DNA from 2 places in the Methylobacterium nigriterrae genome. Region 2 is predicted to be linked to the other one. Evidence: riboswitches for the same ligand, from Rfam matches in the RefSeq annotation. Region 2 holds a riboswitch; the other holds the start of a gene.

Region 1 (7,593 bases), on a different contig from region 2:
ACGCGGGCCTGCTCGGGTTCGATGTCATGTGCCGCAATCCCGGCGCCCTGTTCCTGGGAGCGGGCGGCTACCACCACCAGCTCGCCGGCAACGTCTGGAACAGCCGTGGCGCCGCGGTTCGCGCGGAGGGGGCAACGGGCCTAGCGGAGGTCGGGCTGCTCACCGACGGTGAGACGCGCGCTGCGGCGCGGGTCCGATGCCGGGATGCAGGCGTGTCGCTCGTCGAGGACGGGGACACGCTGGTCGTGCGCGATCCGTGGGGAACGACGTTGCGTCTGAAGCCCAAGCCGGCGCTTTGAAGGTCCGGGAAAGCGCCGGGGCAGGCGCCCCGGCTCCGGCCTCGTCAGCGTGCCTTCGCATCCGAAGCCTGGGGCGCCAGCCAATGACCGGCGGCCGCAAGCATCGTCTCCACGCCGATCCGAAGGGTCGGCGTCAGGACAGGGGCGAACTCCGGCGAGTGGTTCGAAGGAAGCGCGTCCAGAGTCCCGGCCTTCTCGGCCTCCGCGTAGCGCTTCGGATCGGTCCCGCCGACGAACCAAAACACCGAGGGCACGTCCCAGGCGCGGGCGAAGACGGTGAAATCCTCGCTGGCGGCCGCGTTGCCAGCAGGCTGCACCCGGTCCGCACCCAGGCGCTGCTTCAGCGCCTCGGTCACCTTGGCCGTCGCGTCCTCGTCGTTCACCGTCAGCGGGAAACGCCCGAGCATCGTGAGGAGGGGCGGCTTCGGGGCGCCCGAGATGGAGGCCTCCCCTTCGACCACCCGCTTGATCGACGCGAGCACCTTGTCCCGCACCCCTTGGTCGTAGGTCCGGACGTTGAGCTGAAGCTCGGCTTGGTCCGGAATGATGTTGGCGCTGGAACCGGCCTGCATCGATCCGACCGTGACCACGGCGCTATCGGTCATGGAGACCTCGCGCGAGACGATGGTCTGCAGCCGCATCACCGTCGCGGCGGCCATCACCACAGGATCGATGGTCGATTCCGGGCCGGAGCCGTGCCCGCCGCGGCCATACAACGTCACCTTGAGGCTGTCGCTCTGGGAAAGCACGGGGCCGCTGGCAAGGCGCACCTGCCCGGCCGGGAACGGCAGCACGTGCTGGCCCAGCGTGACGACCGGCTTCGGGAAGCGCTTCACCATGCCGTCGTCGACCATGGCCTTGGCACCCTCGCCGATCTCCTCGCCCGGCTGAAACACGGCCATCACGGTCCCATGCCACTTGTCACGGTTGGCGGCCAGGATCTGGGTCGCGCCCATCAGCCAAGTCACGTGCAGGTCATGGCCGCAGGAATGCGCGATGGCCGTCTCCCGACCTGATGCGGGATCGGTCCCCTTCTTCGTGCTGGCATAGGGGAGGCCGGTGTTCTCCTTCATCGGGAGGGCGTCCATGTCGGCGCGCAGGAGCACGGTCGGGCCGTCGCCATTGCGCAGGATGCCGACCACGCCGGTGCCGCCCACGCCCCCGGTGACCTCGAAACCCTGCTCCTTGAGCCACTTCGCGGCGATGCCGGCCGTGCGCTTCTCCTGCATCGAGAGCTCAGGGTTGGCGTGGATGTCTTCGTAGCTGGCCTGCAGCGTCGCGAGCTGTTCCTCGGTCGGGCCGGGCAAACCCTTGGCGTCGGCCTGGGCGAATGCGGGATCTGACAGGGCCGAAAGCGACACGAGGGCCGCCAGCGCGAGCCCGCAACGACGTTTGCCGATGGCCATCTTGGCTTACCCTTGTGATTGGACCGCGCGGGCGGCCTGTCGTTGAAGACTGTCGTTTCGGGGCGCCTCGAAGTCGGCGAGCCGCGACGGATCGGCCGACATCAATGATAGGGGATGCCGGCGCGGGGGCGATATCGCGGAAGCGTCCAGCCGAAGCGGAGCGTTGCGGCCCGCACGAGCAGGGCGACGGCGAAGCCGATGCCCAACGCGAACTCGCGCGGGATGTCGAGGGCGGTCAGGATCGCGAAGACCGCTGCGCCGGCTCCCGCGGCCGAGGCATAGATCTCGCGACTGAGAATGACCGGGCTCTCGCCTCCGAGCAGATCGCGGATCACGCCCCCGAAGGTGGCCGTGACCACCCCCATGACGATGGCAACGAGGGGGCTCGCCCCGACCTGCAGGGACTTCTCCGCCCCGGCCACGGCGAACAGGGCCAGACCCAGGGCGTCGAGCCACAGCAGGTACCGGTAGCGGGACTGCGGGATGTGGGCGGTGAAGAACACCAACCCAGCGACAAGCAGGCAGGTCAGCAGGTAGGCCGGCTGGACCGTCCAGAACACCGGCAGCCCGAGCAATAGGTCCCGCAGCGTGCCGCCGCCGATGCCGGTCGCCGTGCCGAGGACCGCGAAGCCGACGAAGTCCATTTCCTTGCGGGAGGCGGCGAGGGCACCCGTGACCGTGAAGACGATCACGCCGATCCAGTCCAGGGTTGCGGTAGCAGTCTCGAACATCGTGTCTCGTCTCGGGTATCGGCCGCGCTCGACGTCGTGGGAACGGCGGTGCTCCGGCTCGTCTCAGCTTCTCACCTGAAAAGCAGGACTTGGTTGTCCGAGCGGGGGGACTCGTCCCACTCGCGCTGCACCATGACCTCGGGCTGCGAGGTCTTCACGACGACGGTCGTACCGAGGGGGACGCGGCCGTAGAGGTCGAGGATGTCCTCGTTCAGGAGCCGGATGCAGCCGGAGGAATCGGTGCCGCCGACCGTCCAGGGCTCGTTGGTGCCGTGGATGCGGTAGAGTGTGTCCCGCTCCCCCTGGTAGAGGTAGAGGGCGCGGCACCCGAGCGGGTTGTTGACCCCCGGCTCAACGTAGCGAGGGATGTCGGGCCGGCGCTTCAGCATGGCCGGGGTCGGATGCCAGCCCGGCCACTTCGCCTTGCGCCTGATCATCGCGACGCCCGACCACGTGAAGCCAGCTCGGCCCACGCCGATGCCGTAGCGGATCGCGGTGCGGTCCTCGCGCACCAGGAAGAGGAAGCGCTGATGCGTGTCGATGACGACCGCGCCTCCGCGCTCCGGCCCGTCGTAGTCCACGAGCTGTCGGCGGAACTCCGGCGGGACGAGGGCCAGGTCGACCTTCGGGATGTTGAAGGGCTCGTCCGAAATCTCGCCGACGTACCAGGCATCGCGGGTCGGTGGCGCCTCGACGGGCTGTGGCACCTCCGACGGTTCCGGCTCGCTGTCCCAGAAGAAGGCCTGGCCCCGTGCCGGGGCGAGGACGGCGGCAGCGAGGAGGAAGGCGCGGCGGGTGGCCAACATCGGATGACATCCAGGATGGGGGTGGAGGCGCCGGCTCGCGCAGGACCGGACGCGCCGCATGGTCGATGCCGTGCGCGCGTCGTCGCCGCGGCTCACGGGGTGAGGCGGCCGGTGCGGATGGGAAGGGTGGGTCGAGCCCGAGGGCTCGGCGTGTCGGGCTATGGGGGCGCCATCGCGCAGGCCTCCAAGGTTGCTCCGCACGCCGCATGCGTGCGAGCCCCCTCTGTCATCGGCCTGAGAGCTTCGACGCGGCCTCGGGAGAGGCCACGTCTTACACCATCGGCGGGAGCTGCCGCTCCGCTTTCCAGAGTGTTGAACGACGGGCGGTCCGGGTGCCTGAGAGTTTCCGGGGCAGTTGCTCCTTCGGCGGCCGGTCCAAGCCGGCTCTCTCCCGCGCGTCGATGTCTCGTCCCTTCTAGCCTCGAACGATGCGGCAAGCCAGACACTTCGTTAGCTTGCGATCTAAAATGTGCGCCTGGGCACGTGACTGGGCCTGGACGAAGGCCGGGCACTGCCCAGCCTGCAGGTCGCACGCCATCGTCGGTGCGAATAGGCTTTTGCCCGGAAGTGACGTGGTCGCAGGGCCGGGTGCGATCCGGTCGCTAATGTGCCTGACGCACTGACCGCCCGTGACGCGCCTGCTTCAGGCCGTAGAGCAGGCTTTCGAAATGGCGACGCGCCTAGTCAGCTATGGGTCACTCGGAGGCTTTCATCTGGGCCAGGCCGAACGTCCGTTTTTCACTTACACAGGCCGCAAAGCCGACGGCCTGCAATCGGCCAGGATCGGCCATTCCGCTTCGGGCCTTGTTTGGTCGTTCGGCGGATCCGCCGGTGTGCTCACTGAGAAGGCCTATCACGGCGGCCGTCGACGGGATCGAGCATCGCTTCATCGACCGCGACTTTGACGATCTCGACCGCGCCTTCGCGACCACGGTCTACAGGGGCCGGGCTGCACACGCTGACGCCGTGTTCGATGGGACTCTCGGTTGTCGGAAGAGGGACAACCCCGGGGATAACAGGGACAGAGAAGAAGATGATCTCTATAGAAATGCCCCTGTTGTCCCCGAAAAACAGGGGCACAACCTGTCCAGAGGCCAATCACGTTCTCGTCTGGCCCTAACAAGGCCGGTCCGCTTCGCGGTGCGGGTAGAACGATTTGCCCTCCTCAGTCTCGCTGACACATCCGAGGTCGGCGGCTCATGAGAGGGCAGGACAGACCTGAACCGGCACCCCTCGCTCACACGTCGGACCGCAATCTGGAGCTAAAGATCGACCAGCCTGTCGCCTCCGCAAGCCGTTCAAGCGCCAGAGTCCCGAGCTTCGGGTTCCCGTTCTCGTTCAGTCCTGGCGACCACACCGCGATCGAAGCGCACCCTGGTACGATGGCCAGGATCCCGCCGCCGACCCCCGGCTCGCCCGGCATCCCGACCCGGAAGGCGAAATCGCCGGATGCATCGGAATGCCCACACGTGAGCATCAGGGCATTGATCCGACCTGGTCACTCCGTCCGCCCCGGCTTGGAAGGATGTGCGCGGCCTCATCGAGGAGGCCCTGGAAGCTCAGTAAGCAGGATGCCGGCGCGACCCGCGAGCCGAACGGTGCACGATCAAGCCCGAACACGCGGACAAGCGCTCCAGCACTCCCATACCGAGTCGATGGAGGGCGACATGGTTCGGCTTCACCACCGTGTCGAGGGTGCGCCAGGCGACCACTGACTGCAGGTTCAGACCGTGACGACGATCTTCCCGACCTGCACGTTGCTCTCCATGAAGCGGTGCGCCCCCGCGATCTCGTCGAGCTTGAACGTCCTCGCGATGACCGGCCTCAGGGTGCCGGAGGCGAGCCCCTTCACGATGAAATCCTTCGCCTTCTGCAGGGGCGCGGGGTCCTTCGTAATCTCAAACAGCTGATAGCCGCGCACGGTCAGGTCTTTGCCGAGGAGCGGCATCACCGGCACCGACAGAGGTGCCGTGTCGAGAGCGCCGTACTGGAGGAAGATGCCGAGGTAGCCCAGCACCTCCAGGATCTTGGCGACCTCCGGGCCGCCGACTGGGTCGAAGGCGACATGCGCGCCCTTGCCATCGGTGATGCGGTTCACCTCGGCCATGAGGTCCTGCTCTTCAGTGGCGATGACGTGGGCGGCCCCCTGCTTGAGGAGTTCGTCACGCTTGGCGCCCCGGCGCGTCAGCGCGACCGGAATGGCACCCAGCGTCTTGGTGATCTGGATGGCAGCGAGGCCGACGCTGCTGGAGGCCGCGCGGATCAGCACCGTCTGGCCGGCCTGGATGTTCGCGATATCGACGAGCGCGCCGTAGGCGGTCGTGAACATCATCCAGGTCGCGGCCGCTTCTTCCCACAAGAGGTTGGCCGGGTGCTTCACGATGCCAATGGCCGGTGCGTTCACGAGCTCGCCGTGCAAGCCGTACTCGCCGAGCATGAAGCAAGGCACGACGCTGACCGCGTCACCGACCGAGAAGCCTGTGACGCCGGTCCCGACCGCCTCGACGATCCCCGCGGCCTCGTAGCCGAGGATGGCCGGGAAGCTCGGCTCTGTCACGTACTGGCCGGTCCGGAACATGACCTCGGCCCGGTTCAGGCCCATAGCCTTCACCCGGATCTGCACCTCTCCGGCCTGGGGCGCCGGCACCTCGATGTCCTCGACCCTGAGCACCTCGGGGCCGCCAATCTCATGGAAGCGAACGACACGAGCCATGACAGTCTCCTGGCATGCTGATGGGCAGGGGCGGCCAGAGCGTGCCGCTCCTGCGGGAAGGGTCCGAGGATCCTCGCCTTAGGCGGCCACGTCCTCGCCGTTTGACCACGCGCCGAGCTGGCGGAGCTTGCGCTCGCGCCCGTTCAGCCACCAGCCGAGCTGTGGCACCCAGTTCTCGTAGGGCGCGTCCTTCGGGGCAGCCCCGAGCGCCTGCTCGGCGTTGAGCGCGAAGTTCGGGTCGCGCAGCGCCTCGCGCCCAATGGCGACGAGGTCGGCATGGCCGCCGGCAATGACCTGCTCGGCCTGGAACGGGTCGACGATCAGGCCGACCGCCATGGTCTTCAGGCCGGCGTCGCGCTTCACGCGCTCAGCGTAGGGCACCTGGTGGCCGTAGCCGCTCGGGTGCTCGTAGACCGTGCCGACGCCGCCCGAGGATACATCGACCACGTCGACGCCGATGATCTTCAATTCCCGGGCGAAAGCGACGGTGTCCTCGATGGTCACGCCAGTCCTCAGCCCGTCGACCGCAGAAACGCGCACGAACAGTGGCTTGTCGGCCGGCCAGATCGCGCGCAGCTCGCGAGCGATCTCAAGTGGCAACCGCATGCGGTTCTCGCGGCTGCCGCCATAGGCGTCGGTCCGCTTGTTGGTGAGCGGCGAGAGGAACGAGTTCAGCAGGTAACCGTGGGCGGCATGCATCTCCACGACCTCGAAGCCGGCCTTGAGGGCGCGCCTGGCCGCCGCGGCGAAGTCGGCCTTCACCTTCTCGATGCCGGCCGCGTCGAGCGCTTCCGGGACCAGCCAGCCCTCGTCGACCGCCTGCGCGTTGGCCGAGACGATGGCCCAGGGCCGGTCGCCGCGGGCGATGTCCGCCTCGGTCAGCGGGCCATCGCCGTAGTAGGGCCGCTGCATGCTGGCCTTCGGGCCGGCATGGGCCAACTGAATGCCGGGGACCGCGCCCTGGGACTTCATGAAGGCCGCGATGCCGGCGAGCCCCTCGACCTGCTCGTCGCGCCAAAGGCCGACGTCGCCGTGGGTGATGCGCCCCTCCGGCGAGACAGCGGTCGCCTCGACGATGATGAGGCCGAAGCCGCCCAGCGCCAGCTTGCCGTAGTGGACGGTGTGATAGGTGGTCACGAACCCCTCCTCGGCCTGGTACTGGCACATGGGCGAGACGGCGAGGCGATTGCGCAGGGTGAGGTCGCGCAGGGCGAGGGGTTCGAAAAGCTTGGCCATCAGGCAAAGGTCTCCGTTGCGCCCGACCGGCCGTCGTAGCGCCCACGTTTGCTGGGAATCGGTTATTGTAACGGGCGTTACTGCCCCTACATTTGTAACGGGCATTACAGATCGTCAAGCCCTCGACGGCGGCGGCGGGGCCTGATGTGCGAAACGACACCGAGGACGCGATGACCGCGATCACGCCGCACAGGAGCAAGGGACGGCCCCGCACCTTCGACCGGGAGTTGGCCCTCCGCCGTGCCCTGGAGGTGTTTTGGAAGCGCGGCTATGAGCCGGCGACCATGGGGGAGTTGTGCGCCGCCATGGGCATCAACCCGCCGAGCCTCTACGCCGCCTTCGGCAACAAGGCGTCGCTCTTCATGGAGGCCGTCAAGCACTACGAGACGACCTACTGGGCGG
Region 2 (7,593 bases):
GGAGAGGTCCTACCCCTCACCCTGTCCCTCTCCCGCACGGGAGAGGGGACCCGCGCCCGGCCTTGGGAACCATCGAGCCCTGAACCGACGCCTTCGTGTATACCGGCGGAGTCAGCGCGCGCCGCCTCACCTCTCCCGTTCGGGAGAGGTCGAGTCCGCGGAACGCGGACCGGGTGAGGGGTTCGCCGTCTCCGGAAAGGTCGCGCCCCTCACCCTAACCCTCTCCCGCACGGGAGAGGGGACCCGCGCTCGATCGTAGGCATCGCGGGTCCCGATCGCGGGAATCATGGCGAGCCGTGGCCAGCATAGAGCGGCACCTTCCCCCTCCCTACCGGAGCTGGACAGGGGCGGCGCAGGATCGGGCGCCGGGACTGCTCCGGCACCCCCGCGACGCGGAGACATCGATCCCGGGCTCGGCCGCACGAGGGGCGGGCGAGACGCGATCCGCCCCCTGTCACATCCGGGCGGCAGCGCGGGCGGCGCGGGCGCGCTATCATCCGCCCCGTGTCAGCCGCCTCCGCCCTCGCCGAACCGCGCGCCTTCCTCGACGTCACCGCCTCGATCCTGGGGCGGCCTTGGCGCGACCGCTGCGGCGAGGCCGCGCTCCAGGCCAGCGCGGCGCATATGGTGCAGGCCTACGGGCTGCCGGACCTGCTGGCCCGGGTCCTCGCCGGGCGCGGCGTGCTGCCGGCGCAGGCCGAGGCCTATCTCAGCCCGCGCCTGCGCGACCTCCTGCCCGATCCCGCCTGCCTCCTCGACATGGAGGCGGCGGCCGACCGGCTCGCGCGGGCGGTGCACGGGGCCGAGACGGTCGCGGTGTTCGGCGATTACGACGTGGACGGCGCCGCGAGCGCGGCGCTCGTCGCCGGCTACCTGCGGGCGCTCGGCGTCCCGACCCGCATCCACATCCCCGACCGGATCACGGAAGGGTACGGCCCGAACGAGGCCGCCGTGCGGGCGCTGGCGGGGGAGGGGGCGAGCCTCCTCGTCACGGTCGATTGCGGCACGGCCGGCCACGGGCCGCTCGAGGTCGCGCGCGAGATCGGCCTCGACGTGATCGTGCTCGACCATCACGGGGCGCAGGAGATTCTGCCGCCGGCCCGGGCGATCGTGAACCCGAACCGGCTCGACGACCTCTCGGGCCTCGGCCATCTCTGCGCGGCGGGGGTGGTCTTCCTCACACTGGTCGCGCTCAACCGCCGCTTGCGGCGCGACGGCCTGTTCGGACCTCGATCCCCCGAGCCGGCCCTGACCGACGCCCTCGACCTCGTGGCGCTCGCGACCGTCGCGGACGTGGTGCCGCTGACCGGCCTCAACCGGGCCTTCGTGGCGCAGGGGCTCACCGTGATGCGCGGGCGCGGCCGCCGGGGACTCGCGGCCCTCTTCGACGCCGCCTCCCTCGACGGGCCGCCGGAGGCCTGGCACCTCGGCTACCTCGTCGGGCCCCGCATCAACGCGGGCGGGCGCATCGGCGACGCCTCGCTCGGGGCGCGGCTCCTCACCACGGACGATCCGGCCGAGGCCGCCCGCATCGCCGCCGAGCTCGACCGGCTCAACCGGGAGCGGCAGGCGATCGAGGCGGAGGCGGTGCAGGCGGCCGAGGCCGAGATGGACCGGGCGCTCGGCCTCGACCCGGACCGGCCCGTGCTGGTGGCGGGCTCGGCCGACTGGCATCCCGGCATCGTCGGGCTGATCGCGGCCCGTCTCAAGGAGCGCTTCGGCCGCCCGGCCTTTGCCTTCGCGCTCCGGCCGGACGGCACGGCGGTGGGCTCGGGCCGCTCGATCCTCGGCGCCGATCTCGGCCTCGCGGTGCGGGCGGGCGTCGAGGCCGGCCTCGCGCTCAAAGGGGGCGGCCACGCCATGGCGGCGGGCGCGACGCTGGCGAGCGGCGACCTCGCCCGCTTCCAGGCCCATCTCGCCGAGGCGCTGGGCTCCGCCGTGCAGGCGGCGCGCGCCGTCGAGGCGCTCCTCCTCGACGGCACCGTGAGCGCGGGCGGCGCCACTGCCGAGACGGTGCGGCTGATCCAGCGGGCAGGGCCCTTCGGCCAGGGCGCGCCCGAGCCCGTCTTCGCCCTGCCGCGCCACCGCATCGTCGATGCCGGCATCGTCGGCCACGGCCATGTCCGGGCGCGGCTGCGTAGCCGCGACGGGCAGGCGATCGGCGCCATCACCTTCCGCGCGGCCCACGGCCCGCTCGGCCAGGCGGTCCTCAACGGCGTCGGCCGCGAGTTCCACGTGGCCGGGACCCTGTCCTGCGACCGCTGGCGCGGAGCCGAGCGCGCGCAGGTCCGAATCTGCGATCTCGCACCCAGCGATTGATCCGGCGCCGAGCCGGTTGACACCCGCCTCCCCCCTCACCATAAGAACGACGCGCGGCCCGGCGGGCCGAAGTTTGGGGGAATGTCCCGAGCGGCAAAGGGGGCGGACTGTAAATCCGCTGCGTAAGCTTCGTAGGTTCGAGTCCTACTTCCCCCACCAAACGTTCGCCATGACGGTCTTACATGGTTTGTTCCGATGACGAGGCGGCCGCGGGGCCGCCTTTTGTCGTTCGGGAGGGTCTCCTCACGCCTTCTCAAGGCGGCGGGGCCGTGCTATCGGGCCCCTCGCGCGGGTGTAGCTCAATGGTAGAGCAGCAGCCTTCCAAGCTGAATACGAGGGTTCGATTCCCTTCACCCGCTCCAATCCTCTTCCGATAGTCTGACCGGAGACGTCGCTTCGCGGCCCCCGTGATCGTGCGGGATGCCGGGCGTTTTGCTGCCCAGGGTTGCGCCCTCGACCCAACAAAAAGGGCGACCGCCCTCTCAGGCAGCCGCCCCGTCCCGGCCGAGCCGGGAGCGATTCTCAGTAGGCGCTGAACTTGTAGTTGAAGCCCGCGCGGACGAGGCTGCCCTCGGTGCGGAAGCGCGAGGTGTAGGATCCCGCGCCCACGCCCGGGATCGAGTTCACGAGAACGTTGCGGCTGCCAAGATCGTAGTGCAGGTACTCGGCCTTGAGCGTCACGGCCTCCGACTTCAGGCCGATGTAGCGGCCGAGCGAGAAGTAGTTCAGGAAGCTGTCCTGCGGGATCGCGTATTCGATGCCGCCGCCATAGGCGAAGCCGGTCTCGAACCGCTTGGAATAGCCTGCGAACTGCGGGGCGAGGCCCGGCGTGTAGAAGTTCGCGTGGTACTCGATGTCGCCGAAGGCGAGGCCGCCGGTCCCATAGACGAGGACCCGGTCGAAGGCGTAGCCGACCTTGCCGGTGACCGTGCCGAGCCATTCGAGGCTCTGGAAGTAGGCGCTCGGGTTGGGCAGCACGCCGCCGGCATTGGGCGCGCCGAGCACGAAGCGGTTCTTGTGGATGTCCGTCCAGTCGAAATTCGCGCCGACGCCCGCCACGAACCCGGAGCCCGGCGTAAACTGGTAGTTGTAGCCGAAGCCGCCGCCGAGCTTGCCGATCCCGTCAGTCTCCGTGAACGTCACGGCGGGGCGGCGCCCGGCGGCCACGTTCGCGATGTTGCCCGGAGCGTTGCCGATCGTCGTGATGCGCTGGCGGTCCGTGAAGGTGTAGACCGTCTCGACGCCCGCATAGAAGCCGGTCCACGTGAAGACCGGGATCGGCGTGAAGACTGGCGGAGGCGCTTCGCGGCGTGGCAGGTCGGCGGCCTGAACCGCACCGGCAACGAGAGCGGAGGCGGCGCTCGCCAGAAGAAGGGTCCTGATCATGGTTCCGATGTCCGAGGGCCGGAGGGCGATGACCGAGACTCTAAGCTTGAGCACGGCCTTCTCCCTATGTCCCCGCAGACACACATTCGGCCCAAACTGCGTCGGATGAGCAGAAAAGCCGCCGTAAAGGCGCCTTGCGGCCATGCGCGCTGGGCCTTCGCTCAGGGAAATCCAGAACTTCGGCACGTTTACGTACGAAGATCGCGCGCGGCCCCAAGGCTCGGCTGAAGGCTCCGCTGCCCCGCGACAGCGCCGTTCCTGGCACTGACAAATCGCCGTGAGCATCGGCACGGCTCTCCGGAGACGGCTTGCACGATGCGCCGCAACATGACAGGTTCGATAAGTCCGAAAGGACGATGCGGGAGAGCCCAGGCCGACGAACGGCGGCCATGGCGCCGACGGAGCAACCACCCCCGGAAACTCTCAGGCACAATCACCGCACCGTTGGACAATCTGGAGAGAGGCGCCGGACGGCGTCCACCGAAGGAGAAATCTCATCCCGCCTGAGCGGGTGAGAGAAGCTCTCAGGTAACCGCGACAGATGGGGGCAGGGCAAGGCTCGACCGGGCTTTGCCGATGCTGACTGTCGTGGAGAAGCCTGATGTGTCCAGAGTCCGGCACGCCCGTCGCCCAGAACCGTCCCGGGACCGGCCTGGATGCCGCGCCTGAGCGCACGCCGCTGCACGCGCTCCATCTGCGCCTGGGCGCCCGGATGGTGCCCTTCGCGGGCTACGAGATGCCGCTCCAGTACCCTGCGGGCGTGCTGAAGGAGCATCTCCACACGCGGGCCGCCGCGGGACTGTTCGACGTCTCGCATATGGGTCAGATCGCGGTCCGCGCCCGCTCTGGCGACCTCGCCGAGGCGGCCCGCGCACTCGAAAGCTTGGTCCCGGCCGACATCGTCGGGCTGAAGCCCGGCCGCCAGCGCTACGGGCTCCTCACCGACGAGGGCGGCGGCATCCTCGACGACCTGATGGTCGCCCGGCTCGGCGATCGGTTCGTCTTCGTGGTGAATGCGGCTCGCAAGGCCGCGGACGAGGCGCATCTGCGCGCGCACCTTCCCGATTCGATCGACCTGGCGATGCTGCCGCGCGCGCTGATCGCCCTGCAGGGGCCGCGGGCGGAGGCCGCCCTGGCGGCGCTCGCGCCGGAGGTCGCGGCGATGCGCTTCATGGATGCGTGCGAGGTCGCGATCCTGGGTACGCCTGCCCTCGTCACGCGCTCCGGCTACACGGGCGAGGACGGGTTCGAGATCTCGCTGCCGAGCGAGAGCGCCGAGGCTGTCGCCGCGGCGCTGCTCGACCATGCGGACATTCTGCCGGTCGGACTCGGCGCGCGCGACTCCCTGCGCCTCGAGGCAGGCCTGTGCCTGCACGGCGCCGACATTGATCCGGGCACGGATCCGGTCGAAGCCGGGCTGACCTGGGCCGTCTCCCCGGCTCGCCGCAGCGGAGGCAGCCGCGCGGGCGGATTTCCGGGCTCGGACCGGATCCTGCGGGCGATCGACGAGGGTCCCGCGCGGCTGCGCGTCGGCCTGCGGCCGGAGGGCCGCGCGCCCGTGCGCGCGGGCGCGGCCCTCTATGCCGGCACAGGCGAGGCCGAGCCCGTCGGCATCGTCACGTCGGGCGGCTTCGGGCCGAGCCTGCAGGCTCCGGTCGCCATGGGCTACCTGCCCGTCGCGCTGTCGAAACCCGGCACCCAAGTCTACGCCGACGTGCGGGGCCAGCGCCTGCCCCTGAGCGTGACCCGGCTTCCCTTCGTTCCGGCCGGCTTCAAGCGCGGCTGATCCCACGCATTCCCGAGGAGCACATCATGCTGAGATTCACCGACGAGCACGAGTGGCTGAAACTCGAGGGCGACATCGCGACCGTGGGGATCACAGCGCACGCCGCCGAGCAACTGGGCGATCTCGTCTTCATCGAGTTGCCGAAGGTCGGCGCGAAGCTGACCAAGGGCGAGGCTGCGGCCGTGGTCGAGTCCGTCAAGGCGGCCTCGGACGTCTACGCGCCGCTGACCGGCGAGGTCACGGAGGTCAACGCGGCGGCCGTGGACGACCCGGCGACCGTCGGCAGCGATCCGCAGGGTGAGGGTTGGCTCTACAGGATCCGGCTCGCGGACCCGTCCGCCATGGACGGCCTCATGGACGAGGCGGCCTACGCGGCCTTCGCCAAGTAGGGTGGCAGGCAGCCCGCCCGGCAGCGCTATCCCCGCCCATCCCGATCGTCGAGCCCGGAACATGCCATGAGCGCGGACAAGTACGACCCCTATGATTTCGCCAACCGGCGGCATATCGGCCCGACCCGCGGCGAGATCGCCGAGATGCTCGCCCTGGTCGGATCGCCCGACCTCCACGCGCTCATCGACGAGACCCTGCCGGCCGACATCCGGCAGGCGGAGCGGATCGATTTCGGGCGCTCGCTCACCGAGCGCCGGGTGATCGAGCACATGCGGGCGACGGCCGACAGGAACCGGCTCCTCGTCTCGCTGATCGGGCAGGGCTACCACGGCACCACGATGCCGCCGGCGATCCAGCGCAACATCTTCGAGAATCCTGCCTGGTACACCGCCTACTCGCCCTACCAGCCCGAGATCAGCCAGGGCCGGCTCGAGGCGCTGCTGAACTTCCAGACCCTCGTCTGCGACCTGACCGGACTCGACGTCGCCAACGCCTCGCTCCTCGACGAGGCGACGGCGGCGGCCGAGGCCATGGGCATGGCGCGGCGCTTGGCCAAGACGGAGGCCGACACCTTCTTCGTCGACGCGAACTGCCTGCCCCAGACCATCGCGGTGCTGAGGACCCGGGCGGCGCCACTCGGCTGGCGCATCGTCGTGGGCGATCCCTTCGCGGAACTCGATCCCGGCTCCGTCTTCGGCGCGCTCTTCCAGTATCCGGGCGTCTGCGGCGAGATCCACGATTTCTCCGAGCCGATCGCAGCGCTCCACGCGGCCGGCGCCGTCGCGGCGGTGGCCGCCGACCCGCTGGCGCTGACCCTGCTGAAGCCGCCCGGCGAGATGGGCGCCGACATCGCGGTCGGCTCCATGCAGCGCTACGGCGTGCCGGTGGGCTACGGCGGCCCGCACGCGGCCTACATGGCGACCCGCGACGCGCACAAGCGCTCGCTGCCGGGCCGCATCGTCGGCGTATCCGTCGACGCCAAGGGCAACCGCGCCTACCGCCTCGCGCTCCAGACCCGCGAGCAGCATATCCGGCGCGAGAAGGCGACCTCGAACATCTGCACGAGCCAGGTGCTGCTCGCCGTCATCGCCTCGATGTACGCGGTCTATCACGGGCCGCGCGGCCTCAAGGCCATCGCCGAGCGGGTGCATCGCGACGCGGTGCGGCTCGCCGAGGGGCTGATCGGCCTCGGCTTCACGGTGCAGCCCCGTCACTTCTTCGACACCGTCACGGTCGAGGTCGGCCCCTTTCAGGGCGTGATCCTGGAGAACGCCGTCGAGAACGGGGTCAACCTGCGCAGGGTGGGCACCGACCGCATCGGCATCACCGTGGACGAGCGCACCCGACCCGACATCATCCAGGCGGTCTGGCGCGCCTTCGGCGGCGCGCACCTCGCCTACGACGAGGCGTGGCCCGAGACCCGCCTGCCGCGCGAGCTGTCGCGCACCTCCGAGTACCTGACGCACCCGATCTTCCACATGAACCGGGCCGAGAGCGAGATGACGCGCTACATGCGCCGCCTCGCCGACCGGGACCTCGCCCTCGACCGGGCCATGATCCCGCTCGGCTCCTGCACCATGAAGCTCAACGCCACCGCCGAGATGCTGCCGATCTCGTGGCCGGAATTCTCGGAGATCCACCCGTTCGTGCCGGCGGACCAGGCCCGGGGCTACCGGCAGCTCATCGACGACCTGTCCGAGAAGCTCTGCGCC

Evidence for each region. A riboswitch is a leader RNA that binds a small molecule or an ion and turns the genes downstream of it on or off. The one in region 2 is predicted to bind glycine.
Region 1: linked by a shared signal. The riboswitch ahead of WDW90_RS23555 (L,D-transpeptidase) and the one ahead of gcvT (glycine cleavage system aminomethyltransferase GcvT) in region 2 are both predicted to bind glycine.

The regions. Positions count from the first base shown of each region.
Region 1 covers NZ_JBAWTG010000059.1:16,354-23,946, forward strand. Annotated here, with positions in the region: gene WDW90_RS23540 (VOC family protein) at 1-299, shown strand, start outside; gene WDW90_RS23545 (amidohydrolase) at 344-1,705, opposite strand; gene WDW90_RS23550 (trimeric intracellular cation channel family protein) at 1,807-2,436, opposite strand; gene WDW90_RS23555 (L,D-transpeptidase) at 2,508-3,242, opposite strand; glycine riboswitch at 3,557-3,646, opposite strand; partial or broken gene WDW90_RS23560 (glutaminase) at 4,480-4,734, opposite strand; gene WDW90_RS23565 (zinc-dependent alcohol dehydrogenase family protein) at 4,966-5,955, opposite strand; gene WDW90_RS23570 (NADH:flavin oxidoreductase/NADH oxidase) at 6,034-7,191, opposite strand; gene WDW90_RS23575 (TetR/AcrR family transcriptional regulator) at 7,362-7,593, shown strand, end outside.
Region 2 covers NZ_JBAWTG010000013.1:36,718-44,310, forward strand. Annotated here, with positions in the region: gene recJ (single-stranded-DNA-specific exonuclease RecJ) at 505-2,319, shown strand; tRNA gene WDW90_RS09810 (tRNA-Tyr) at 2,395-2,478, shown strand; tRNA gene WDW90_RS09815 (tRNA-Gly) at 2,608-2,681, shown strand; gene WDW90_RS09820 (outer membrane protein) at 2,842-3,705, opposite strand; glycine riboswitch at 4,149-4,256, shown strand; gene gcvT (glycine cleavage system aminomethyltransferase GcvT) at 4,307-5,491, shown strand; gene gcvH (glycine cleavage system protein GcvH) at 5,518-5,880, shown strand; gene gcvP (aminomethyl-transferring glycine dehydrogenase) at 5,947-7,593, shown strand, end outside.